2 regions of the Sphingomonas fuzhouensis genome follow, and region 2 is predicted to be linked to the other one. Evidence: riboswitches for the same ligand, from Rfam matches in the RefSeq annotation. Region 2 holds a riboswitch; the other holds the start of a gene.
What was found. Region 2 has a riboswitch for cobalamin ahead of cobW (cobalamin biosynthesis protein CobW). Riboswitches for the same ligand answer to the same signal wherever they lie in the genome.
Positions count from the first base shown of each region.

Region 1 (6,093 bases), on a different contig from region 2:
AACGCTTTCAGCGTTTCTTGCAGAGGCGGCGCACTTGCAAAGGCCGCCCAATAGGCGATCGCCAATCACTCTCCCTCGTTCATCAGGGCACTAAGCCCAATGCCTTTCGATCGGCGGTGACCGCCGCATAGGTTCGCCCTGTGAGCCTCTCGCACGGAATTCGGCAACTGCTTAAATCCGTTCGATGACGCGGAGGCAGATCACAGGGCTGGTCGACAAATGCGGCGGGTGCCATGTCGCTGAGGCTGTGCTGTCCGACTTTATGGCGCTGAACCCGGGACAGCCTTTCAGCCCTCATCATCTTGAGAAAGGCGAGCATGTCGACCATGCTCGCCTTTCTGGGGCATTCGGATGCGCCTGCGCCCGTCGAACGCTGTCGATGTTACGCCTTCAGCCCTTTGGCCATGTTGAGATGCGCGGTCACCGTTGGGATCAGGTCGGTCGCGAAGGTGTTGAGCTGTGGGGCATCGCCGGTCGTGGCATAGGCTTTCAGCGCGTCCAGCGTCTGCTGGTGTCCGGCGGTTTGGCCTGCGATATAGGCTTCGTCGAACGCCTTGCCGTTCAGACCCTTCAGCCGATCCAGCGTCTGCTGCTGCTCGGCGTTCAGAGCCGGGTTGGGGGTGAGGGCGGGCGTCATTCCGGCGGTCAACGTCTTCAGCTTGGCGGTCGATGTCTCATGCGCTTCGATCATCTTGCGGGCGAAGGATTTGACCGAGGCCGAAGCGCCGTTGGTCAACGCCAGTTGGGACGTTGCGATCTCGAAGGCGTCGCTGGCCGCGGCCGTGTTGGCAAAGCTCTGCGCGGCGCTGGTCGTTGCGGTCTGCGTTGAGGCGGGCGCGGTGGTATCCGCTTGGTTGACGGTATCGGCACCGTTCGTCGTGTAGGTCGACGCATTATCCTGGTTCCGGCCACAGCCCGCCAGCGCGAGAAGGGCGGTGGTGGCGATAAGTGTCGTACGGATGGTCATGGCAAACCCCTGAAATTGCGAAGGAGATGGGGGATAAGCGTCTGTCGGGCGATGACGTTCCCATGCGGTGGACCCGGATGGGCCGCTACGTCGTTGAAGCGCGCATCGCCGCGAACCGAACAGCGAAGGAACCAGCCCATGAGCATCTTCGGCAATATTCTGAACAAGATATTCCACCATGGCGGCAACGCCCAGGCGACGCCTGCCCCCAGTCCGGCTCAGCCGACGCCCGCACCGGCCCAAGCCCCGACCCAAGCCGCACCGGCGGCCCCGGCGCCCGCCGCCCCCGCGTCCGCACCGCAAACTGTCGATGTCGGCGCGGTCCTGTCCGAAATGGCGTCCATGAAGGGCGGCGGGGGCCATTATCAAAGCTCGATCGTCGACCTGCTCAAGCTGCTCGACCTCGATTCCAGCCTTGCCGCACGCAAGCAGCTGGCCGACGAACTGGGCGTCCATGCCGCCGAGGATGGTTCGGCCGAGCAGAATATCGCGCTTCACAAGGCCGTGATGGCGAAGCTTGCCGAGAATGGGGGTATCGTTCCCGACAGCCTGCGGAACTGATCCTGGCCGATGGCGACAGGGCCGGGGGCAGCTTGACCCCGGCCCTGTCATCCCCCTCAATTCCGCAAGAGTAGCGGCACCATGGCCGGAAGGCTGCGCCGACAGGTCTGAAACTCATGGCCGGTATCGGGTGAGACATAGAGGAGGCTGTTGATCCGAGCCTTTCTCAGTGCCTCGGTATCGGCGCGGGGATCGCTGCGCGGGCCGGGCGCAAATCCTCGATTACCGATGGGGCAGCGGACTGAGCCCAGGCATCGGGGCCGTCATCATCAGCGTCGCCGTTGCGGGGCGGCACGCTCGTCTCCTCGGCCATGCGCTTCGACGTCGATCCCGGCTTTGCCCCACCCCAAAGCCCCAGGATGCGGCGCGCCTCCTGACCGGATCGCCATCGCTGATGCCCGGCGCTGGAATATGGGAACGTCCCCGGTCAGGCTTTCGCCTTGCGACCTCGCCTGGCAGGGGAGGCCTTCTTCCCTCCTTCGGGGGGCTCGTCCGACTCCACCAGTTCGACCACCTCGAATTGATAGCCCACCCAACCGCGCTGCCGTACCGCTTCGGCCATGGCGGCATCGTTCGCCATGGCCGCCTTGCGCGACTTGGCGTGGCCCCAGAACACGTCCGTCTTGCCGCCACCCAGATCGGCGACGATCCGCCAATAATGGGTGAAGGGCTGCGATGTCGGGCCGATCGTCTTCACATAGCCATCGGGCATCGTCGCGGTCAGATAGCGGTTCTTGCGTGCCATCCCGCCGCCATAGCGCAAGCGTGCCGCCACCTCATCCCGCTTGACGCATCATAAGGCTTCCGCTTAGCGATGCGCGGCCGGAATGATCCGGTGATATGATCGCGCCGGTTCCCCCGACAAGGGGGATTAAAAGGGAACACGGTGAGGGCTTTGGCCCGAATCCGCGGCTGTCCCTGCAACTGTAAGCGGTGAGCGGAACTGCACGGATCGGCCATAGGGGCGATCCAGCCACTGGGGTAACCTGGGAAGGCGCATGTTCCCGCGATGACCCGTGAGCCAGGAGACCTGCCGGCGTCAGGTCGCTCATGCCCGGTCCAGGGGATGGTCGAGGCTAGGTCCGTTCCGACGAGCGACGCCATAAGTGGCGGAGGCGCATGGGTGGCCATGGGGAATGCGGAAATTGGCGTGCCGCACGCATGGCATCCGGCCGTTCGGCAACGATCGGAAGGCCTCGGCTTGTTCGCGACAAGACGCTATGGGCAATAAAATGATATATCATAACAGAATTGGACAGGTCCGACTGGGCCTGTGGGGCGGTGCGGCGCTACTGCTAGGGGCGACCGAGGCCGGGGCGCAAAAGCTTGAGGAGCAGGCAGGCGATCCCACCGTGCTGGTGATCGGGTCGCGTGAGAAACCGGCGCTCGATACGCCCAACGCCACCGGCAGTCGGCTGGGCCTGACCCCGTTGGAGACGCCCGCCAGCATCATGACGCTCGACGGCGACACGATCCGCGCGCGCGGGGACCTGTCGATCGTGGAGGCGGAGACGCGTGCGCCCGGCCTGTCGAGCGTCGCCGATCCGGGCAATGGCGGCACCGCCTTGGCCGCGCGGGGATTTTCGGGGCAGGGATCGGTGCTGCAACTGATCGACGGCGTGCGGCTGTTCCCGGCGGCCGGGACGATCACCTTCCCCACCGACCCCTGGATGGTCGAGCGGATCGACGTGTTGAGCGGCCCCGCCTCGGTTCTCTATGGGCAGGGGGCGCTGGGCGGTGCGGTGAATGTCGTGATGCGCGCGCCCACCGCGCAGACCCATGGCCAGGCCGAGATCGGATACGGCGCGCAGGACAGTTTCCGCGCCGCCGCCGGGCTGGGTGGGCCGCTGACCCCGACGCTCGGCTATAGGGTGGATGCCAGCTATCACCGGTCGGACGGCTATGTCGATCGGGGGCGGTCGGACAGCGTCGCGCTGTCGGGCACGCTGCGCTGGACCCCGTCCGCGACACTGGCGGTGACGGTGCGCGGCGATCATGGCGACCAGCGGCCCATGACCTATTTCGGCACCCCGCTGATCGACGGGCGGCTGAACTTGGCGGTGCGCGATCGCAACTATAATGTCGGCGATGCGCGGATGCGCTTCCGCGACGACCGCGCCTTGATCCGGGTCGACTGGACGCCGAGCGCTTCGGTCAGCCTGTCCAACATCGCCTATGTCCTGACCAGCGACCGCTTCTGGCGCAATCTGGAAAGCTATTGCTGGGTGGGGGCCAGCGGCGCCTGCGCCGACGGATCGGCGGGCACGCCGGGCACGATCCGGCGGAGCAGCAATTACGGCATCCGCCACGACCTGACCCAATGGGGCGATCAGGCCAGCGCGACCTGGCGCACCGGAATCGCGCCGGGCGTTACCAATGCCCTGGTCGTCGGCTTGGACGCCAATCTGGTCCGCTTCACCCATGAGAACGACTTCGGTTCGGTCGAGCAGGTCGATGCGGTCGATCCCTTCGCCTTCGATCCGGGTCGCTTTCTGGATACGCAAGGAATCGCCCCGCGCTATCGCACCCGCACCACCGCGCTGGCGGTGTTTGCCGAGGACCGGGTGACGCTCGGCCCGAAATGGTCGGTGGTCGGCGGTGTGCGCTACGAGGTCGACAATGTCCGTCGCTGGACCGTCGCTACGCCCGATCGCTTCGTGCTGGAAAAGACGTTCCGCAACGCGACCTGGCGGGCGGGGCTGGTCTATCAGCCGGTGCCGGCCCTGTCGCTTTATGCGCAATATGCCACCGGCGTCGATCCGCTGGGCACGCTGACCACCGTATCGACCGGGCAGGTGCAGTTCAGTAATGCGCGCGGCCATCAGGTCGAGGCGGGGGCCAAATGGCTGTTCGCGAACGGCCACGGCACCGCGACGCTGGCCGCCTATCGTATCGTCAAGACGGGGCTGCTCGTCCAGCGCACGCTTGGTAGTCCGGTCGAACAGGTCGGCCAGCGGTCGTCGCAAGGCGTGGAAGCCGCCGTGACGCTCGATCTGCCGCAGGGCTTCGGGATCGACGCGAACGGCACGCTGCTCGATGCGCGGTTCGACGATTTCCGCTCGGGCGGCGTCGATTATAGCGGCCGGACCCCACCCAATGTGCCCGAGGCGCTGGCCAATCTCTGGCTGCGCTGGGATGCGTCGGCCAAGGTGCAGGCGCGCGCCGGGCTGCGTTATGTCGGGCGGCGTTTCTCCGACAATGGCGAGGCGTTCCGCATTCCCGGTTATGCGACGGTGGATACCACCTTGTCCTATGCGCTGACGCCGCGCCTGGCGGTCGATGTCCGCGTCTATAATTTGTTCGACAAGGCCTATGCCGTCACCGCTTATGGCGACCAGCAATGGATATTGGGCCGCCCGCGTGCACTCGACGTGACGCTTCGTGCCGGGTTCTGACCGGCCTTGGGGGAAGGCGGGCTTGCGGCTCGCCTTCCTCACCCATCGCTGGGTCGGGATCGTCACCTGCCTGTTCTTCGCTATGTGGTTCGCAAGCGGGCTGGTGATGCTCTACGTCCCCTATCCGTTGCTCAGCCCGGCGGCGATCTGGGCGGGCGCGCAGCCGATCGATTGGGCGCGGGCAGGACGCGCGCCGGTAGCGCCGGACGCGCGGCGGATCACGCTGGAGATGCGCGACGGAGCGCCGGTCTGGCGGATCGAGAGCCGCGCAGGCGACACCCGCATCCTGTCGGCGGAGGGCGGTGCGGTCGCTCCCGTCGACGCCGCACGGGCCAGGCGCGTCGCGACCCGGTTCGCCGGGCCGGTTCGCACCGTCGAGCGGATCGCGGACGACCAATGGACGGTGGCGGGCGGGTTCGACCGGCATCGCCCCTTGTGGAAAGTCGCGCTGGTCGATGACGCGGGAACCGAACTTTATATCTCCAGCATGACCGGCCAGCCGGTGCAGCGGACCACGCGGACACAGCGTGTGTGGAACTGGCTGGGCTCGGTGCCGCACTGGATCTACCCGACCATCTTGCGCCGCGACCGGGAGGCTTGGCGGCAGGCGGTGATGTGGGTGGCCGGGCCATGCATCGCGGTCGCGCTGACCGGCCTGTGGATCGGCATCTTGCGGCTGCGGGCCGGGCGGCGGCGCTATCGCGGCGGGCGGATGACGCCCTATCGCGGATGGATGCTCTGGCACCATGTCAGCGGACTGGCGGGCGGCGTGATGCTGACGACCTGGATCGTCAGCGGCTGGCTGTCGGTCGATCCGGGCCACGCCTTTGCGGGAGGGGAGGCCCCGGCGGCGGCGATGCGGGCCTATGCCGGGCAGGCGGGCGCGCCGCATGATCTCGACCGGCTGGCCCGGATCGCGCCGCATGCGCGTAGCGTCGCGTGGAGCGGGGACGCCGGGTTCGCCCGGATCGCGATCGACCGCGCCTCGCCGCATCCACGCTGGCTGGAGCAGGCGACGCTTCAGCCAGCACGCGCCGCCGATCCGGTGCGCGCGGCGATGCTGGTGCAGGGCGGGCGAGAAGTGGCGCGCGAATGGCTGGTTCGGCCCGACTTCTACTGGACCGATGCGACGCGGCTGCCGCTCTGGCGGCTGCGGTTCGACGATGCGGC
Region 1 covers NZ_JAXSQY010000013.1:634-6,726, forward strand. The annotation lists gene U1H82_RS18010 (DUF4142 domain-containing protein) at 383-967, opposite strand; gene U1H82_RS18015 (DUF3597 domain-containing protein) at 1,106-1,528, shown strand; gene U1H82_RS18020 (hypothetical protein) at 1,956-2,273, opposite strand; cobalamin riboswitch at 2,362-2,580, shown strand; gene U1H82_RS18025 (TonB-dependent receptor) at 2,761-4,923, shown strand; gene U1H82_RS18030 (PepSY-associated transmembrane domain-containing protein) at 4,946-6,093, shown strand, end outside.
Region 1: it holds a riboswitch for cobalamin, as region 2 does, so the genes downstream of both, U1H82_RS18025 (TonB-dependent receptor) here and cobW (cobalamin biosynthesis protein CobW) in region 2, are expected to answer to the same signal.

Region 2 (6,093 bases):
CCGGGTCCAGCCCGATACCGTAGCGGCCGGGTGCGGGACCGTAGACGCGCGGGCTCGCCTGCCCGACAAACGGATTCCACTCCGGTTCCTCGTCACGAGCCCCTAGGGCGCGCACCGCCTGCCCGAACAGTGCGACCAGATGGGGGAAGGCGTCGCGGAACAGCCCCGACACGCGCAGCGTCACATCGACGCGCGGCCGGTCGAAGCGCATCAGCGGCATCACCTCGAACCCCGTCACCCGCTCGGACCGGTGGTCCCAGACCAGCTCGACCCCGATCAGGTGCAGCGCCATGGCGAATTCCTCGCCCGCCGTGCGCATCGTCGCCGATCCCCAGAGGTCGACGATCAGGGTGCGGAGGTGATCGCCCTCCTCCTGCATGTGGCGGCGGATCAGTTCCTCGGCGAGCTTGACGCCCTGTCCTTGCGCCGCGCGGCTCGGCACCGCGCGCGGGTCGATGGCGTAGAGGTTGCGCCCCGTGGGCAGCACATCGGCGCGCCCGCGATAGGGCGAACCCGATGGCCCCGCCGGGACGCGCTTGCCGTCGAGCCCGGCGAGCAGCCCGGCCCGCTCGGCCGCGCCTTGTTCGCCGCGCCCGAAGACGTGCAGCCCCTCGCCGAACTGGCTGTCCTTCACGTCGCACACGAACGCGTCGATCCGGGCGAGCGGGTCGTCCGCCCCCGCCAGCCCCAACGTCTCGCCCAGCCCGACGCTGTCCGCCTCGTCGGCGATCAACCCGCGCAGCCGGTCGCGGCGCGCCGGGTCGAGGCCATCGGCATTGGCATATTCGTCGAGCAGCGCCTCCAACCGCCCCAGCCCCGCGCCCGTCTCCGCCTGAACCAGCGCCGGGGGGACATGGCCGATCGTTACCGCGCCCAAGCGCCGCTTGGCCTGTGCCGCCTCGCCCGGATCGTTGACGATGAACGGATAGAGGACCGGCCAGTCGCGGGTCAGCGCCTCGGGCCAGCAGGTATCGGATAGTGCGACCGCCTTGCCCGGCAACCACTCCAGCGTGCCATGCGCACCGACATGGACCAGCGCATCGATCGCTTGCGCGCGGAGCCAGAGATAGAAGGCGACATAGGAGTGTCGGGGGCAGCGTGAGAGGTCGTGATAATCGTCTGCGCGCGCGTTCCGGCGGCCCCGCTCGGGCTGGAGCGCGACGATCGCCTTGCCGAGCGTAAGGGCGGGGAAATGGAAGGAGTCGCCCTCGACCAGCGGGTCGTCCTCGACCGCGCCCCAGCTTTCGAGCAGATCGGCTTGCAAGGTTTCGGGCAGCTGGCCAAGCGCGTCGCGATAGGCCGCGACCGGCCATGCGATGCGGTTGTCGATCAGCGCAGCGGGCAGATCGGGGTGCGCGGCGGTGTCGTACCCGGCGGCGTGCAGGTCTTCCAGGATCGCCTGCGCCGAGGCAAAGCCGTCCAGCCCGACCGCATGCGCCGCCTGCCAGTCCTTGCCGGGATAAGTGGACAGCAGGATCGCCAGCCGCCGCTCCGCCGCCGGAGTCGCGGCCAGTTTCGTCCAGCCCGCCACCTTGTCCGCCACCGCCCCGATACGGGCCGGTTCGGCGCGGTGGAGGCGTAAGGCGACATCGAAGTCGGGGTCTCGCTCGCCCGGTTGCTTGAAGCTGACCACGCCTGCGAACAGCCGCCCGTCGATCTCGGGCAGGACGACATGCATGGCGAGGTCGGCAGGCGACAGGCCGCGCGCCGATCCCTCCCAGCCCTCGCGGTCGCTGGTGGCGAGTGCGACCTGAAACACCGGCACGCCCGCGCCGTCGAGCGGCGTGGTGTCATCCTCGCCGCGCGCGGAGAAGGCGGTGGCGTTGACGATCGCGGCGGGAGTGAGGGCTTTGACCCAACGCGCGATCCATGGGCCAGCGCCCTCGGCTTTCAGCGAGGGGACGAACAGGGCGATGGGGTCGAAGCCATGTTCGGTAAGGGCGGCGTGAAGCGCAGCGATGGGTTCGAGATCGGCAGCGGCGAGATAGGCGCGGTAGAAGACGATCAAGACACGGGGGCGGATTGCGGTCAGCAGGGTTTCGGCGGGGCAGGTCAGGCCCTCCGGTGACCAGCCTCCGACCAGTGCGACCAGTGGAGAGAGCCCTCCCCCATCCCCTCCCGCCTGCGGGAGGGGCGTGCTTGTGGTGAGCGCCCGCGCTTCTTTACCAGGCTGGCTCGCGTCACCGGTCAGACGTTCGCTTATAAACCCAACGCCCCCCGCATCACGATAGCCCCTCCCGCAGGCGGGAGGGGTTGGGGAGGGCAAAGCCGCAAGCGACACAGCCTCGGCAATTTCTCCCAAAGCCAAAGCCGCCGCCTGCGCCCCGCCCGCATCACACAACGTCGTCAACCGCCGCACCAACACGGCATCCACCGTCGACGCGGCCGCCAGCTGCCGGTCCTCCCGCCCATCCGCCGCCAGGACCGCCAGCGCGATGCCCCGCTCGCGCGCCAGCCGCTCGACCTCGCGCAGGCCGTAATCCCAGTATGCCGCCCCGCCGATCAACCGGATCAGGATCGCCTTCGCATGAACCAAAGTCTGCTCGACATAAATGTCGACCGACAGCGGATGGACCAGCGCCGCCAGATTGGCGAGCCGCAGCGACCAGGGGAATCCCCCTGCCCGCCAGCCCGCCGCAAAGGCGCTCAGGTCGCTGTCGGAGAAGGACAGCACGACCACGTCACCGGGGCGCTGCCCCAGATCCTGTGGGACGGCCTGTTCCTCCAGCCCATGGCTCTCGCGAAAGACGAGATGCACCTGTTCAGCCCTTCAGCACGGCCTCGATCGCGGGCCGGTCGATGCGGTCATGTTCAGCGATAACGACCAGCTGCGTGCCGCGCGCCTCGCCTGCGCCCCAGGGGCGGTCGTAATTGGTGCGCACCCGGCGACCGACCGCCTGGACCAGCAGCCGCATCGGCTTGCCCGCCACCGCCGCATAGCCCTTCACGCGGAGAATATCCTGCTGCTCGGCCAGCGTGACGATGCGTTGGGTGAGCGCCTCGGGGCTCTCCACCTCGCCCAGCATCACCGAGATGCTGTCGAAATCGTCATGCTCGTGATCGTCCGCACCGTCATGGTGCGAGGGGCGCGCGGCGATATCGTCCTCGGCGGCGGCCTCCAGGCCCAGCACGATCTCGGCGGAGACGATGCCGTCGACCGCCTCGACCATCGGCAGCGGGCGTGGGGCCTCGGCGGCGATGATGGCGCGCGCCTTGGCGACACCCTCCTGCCCGGCAAGGTCGGCCTTGGTCAACAGGACGATGTCGGCGCAGGCCAGCTGGTCCTCGAACACTTCCGACAAGGGGGTTTCATGATCGAGGCTGGGGTCGGCGGCGCGCTGTGCCTCGACCGCGTCCAGATCGGGGGCGAAGCGGCCCGCCGCGACGGCCTCCGCATCGGCGAGCGCCACCACGCCGTCGACGGTGATGCGCGAGCGGATCGCGGGCCAGTCGAACGCCTTCAGCAGTGGCTTGGGCAGTGCCAGCCCCGAGGTCTCGATCAGGATGTGATCCGGGCGCGGCTCCATCGCCAACAGCTTTTCGACCGTGGGGATGAAGTCGTCGGCGACGGTGCAGCAGATACAGCCATTGGCCAGCTCGACGATATTCTCCGCCGGGCAGTCGGGGATGGCACAGGACTGGAGGATGTCGCCGTCGACGCCCAATGTGCCGAACTCGTTGACGACCACCGCCAGGCGACGGCCGCCTGCGTTTCGGATCAGGTGACTGATGAGCGTGGTCTTGCCCGCGCCCAGAAAGCCGGTGACGATGGTGACGGGGACCTTGGATAGGTCACGCATGGTAATTCTCCGACGCGCCGGACGAGCGAGCGCGGAAGGGGCCCATCGCCGGAGCGGTGACGGACGGGCGCTGTCGAATGCGTCCGCCCCGCTTGTCGGCGACCGATGCGGCCCCGGCCGCATGGCTTCGTCGCTCCCCGACGGAGAACCGTGCCCCGACCACCCCCTGGGTCCAGGCAAGAGCGACCATGACGCCGGCAGGTCTCCTGGCTCGCGGGTCGAAGCGAAGGAGATGCGCCTTCCCGGATTGGCTCCAGTGGCCGTGCCTATAACAGCACCAGCATCGCTCGCTCACCGCTTACAGTTGCAGGGACAGCCGGGGATTTTCACCCCATTCCCGTTAAAGCCCTTGCGGGCACCGGCGCGATCTTCGAGGGCTTTCGCTCCCGATCAGCGGCATTTATCCCGCCGCGCTGGGCTTTGCAATTCGCGCCTCCATCGCCGCGAACCCGCGCCAGCGATAGAGGAGGAAACTCGCCCCCCAGCAGACAACGAACAGCCCGACGATCGCAAAGCCCAGCACGTTGAAATGCTCGGACAGCGCGCCCGCATAACGGAACGGCCCCGCCGTCCAGCCGAACCGCTCGGCCAGCAAGGCGGTCGCCTGGATACCGCCGATCACCAGCGCCACCAGCGCGGAAACCAGCGTGATCGTCATATTGTAATAGAGCTTGCGAAGCGGATGGACGAACGCCCACTCATAGGCGCCCAGCATCACCAGCCCGTCGGCGGTGTCGATCAGCGCCATGCCGACCGCGAACAGCACCGGGAAGACCAGGATCGTCGCCAGCGACACGCCGTCCGCCGCGTGCGACCCCGACAGCCCCAATATCGCCACCTCGGTCGCGGTGTCGAAGCCCAGCCCGAACAGGAACCCTAACGGCGCCATGTGCCAGCTGCGCCGGATCAGCCGGAACAGCGGGCGGAACAGTCGCGACAGCGGCCCCTGCCCCGAAAACAGCATGTCGGCATCGGCCTCGGCCATCGGTTCCCCGCGCGCGACACGCCGGAAGCGGGTCCAGACGTCGCGCAGGATGATCAGGTTCATGATCGCGATGGCGAACAGGAAACTGGCCGAGACGATGGTGGCGATCGTCCCGCCGCTTTGCCCGAACGCCTCGAAGTCGGACAAGGTACTCGCCGCCAGCGCCACCGTGGTCGCTGCGATCAGCACGATGGCCGAATGGCCGATCGCGAACCACAGGCCGACCGCAATGGGACGCTGGCCGTCCTGCATCAGCTTGCGGGTGACATTGTCGATGGCGGCGATGTGATCGGCATCGACCGCGTGCCGCAGCCCCAGGCTATAGGCGAGCAAGGCGGTGCCCAGCATCAGGCTGTTGCCCGCGAACACGCTGAACGCCCAGCCCCAGACGGCGATATTGACGATGACCAGCGCCCCCATCAGCAGCGCGACGCGGTGCTTGAGCGGTGGACGTGTCAGCGAGGTATGGGCAGAAACTTCGGACATGGGTGGATAACCTCCCCCAAAGCGCCATGGCGACTGGCGGCCGACCTTCCGCTCGCGCGGTCGTCCCCGGTCGAAGGCGGGCGCGCGCCCGGCCGGGTTCCGATTCGTGTCGGCCAGGTGGCGTCGCTCGAATGATACAATATATCCTAGCCATGACCACCCCCTGGATCGCGGCAAGAGCGACTCGCACCGGCAGGTCTCCTGGCTTGCGGGTCGAAGCGTTCCGCGATGCGGCCTTCCCGGATGGCTCCAGTGGCTGTTCCCTGTTGCAGGAACCGGCATCACGCGCTCGCCGCTTACAGTTGCAGGGACAGCTGGGGATTTTCACCCCATTCCCGTTTCAAGCCCCGAAGGGCACCGGCGCGATCGACCGGCGGTGGAGCTGAAAGCCCCTGCCGGTCGGCACGGGGATAGTCTGCGGCGGATGGAGGCGCAAACCGCTTTATCGGGCGGTGCGCGCGGCTTAATCCCGCTGCCATGATCGATGTGAGACGATTGCGGCAATGGGCCCCGGCGGCAGCGTGCCTGGTGGCGGCGTGTTCGGGCGGGAATTACCGCCCGGTCAGCGATTTTCCGGTGCGGATCGGCAAGCCCTATACGGTGCGGGGCATCACCTATGTTCCCGCCGAGGACACGACCTATGACATGCTGGGCTATGCCAGCTGGTATGGCAACGAATCGGGCAAGCGTACCGCGAACGGCGAACGCTTCCGCCCCGGCTGGGCCACGGCGGCGCACACCACCTTGCCCCTGCCCAGCTATGTCGAGGTGACCGCGCTGGATACCGGGCGGCGGATCATCGTGCGGGTCAATGATCGTGGA
Region 2 covers NZ_JAXSQY010000001.1:106,746-112,838, reverse strand. The annotation lists gene cobN (cobaltochelatase subunit CobN) at 1-2,758, opposite strand, end outside; gene cobW (cobalamin biosynthesis protein CobW) at 2,763-3,800, opposite strand; cobalamin riboswitch at 3,980-4,178, opposite strand; gene U1H82_RS00520 (HoxN/HupN/NixA family nickel/cobalt transporter) at 4,201-5,271, opposite strand; cobalamin riboswitch at 5,446-5,648, opposite strand; gene U1H82_RS00515 (septal ring lytic transglycosylase RlpA family protein) at 5,749-6,093, shown strand, end outside.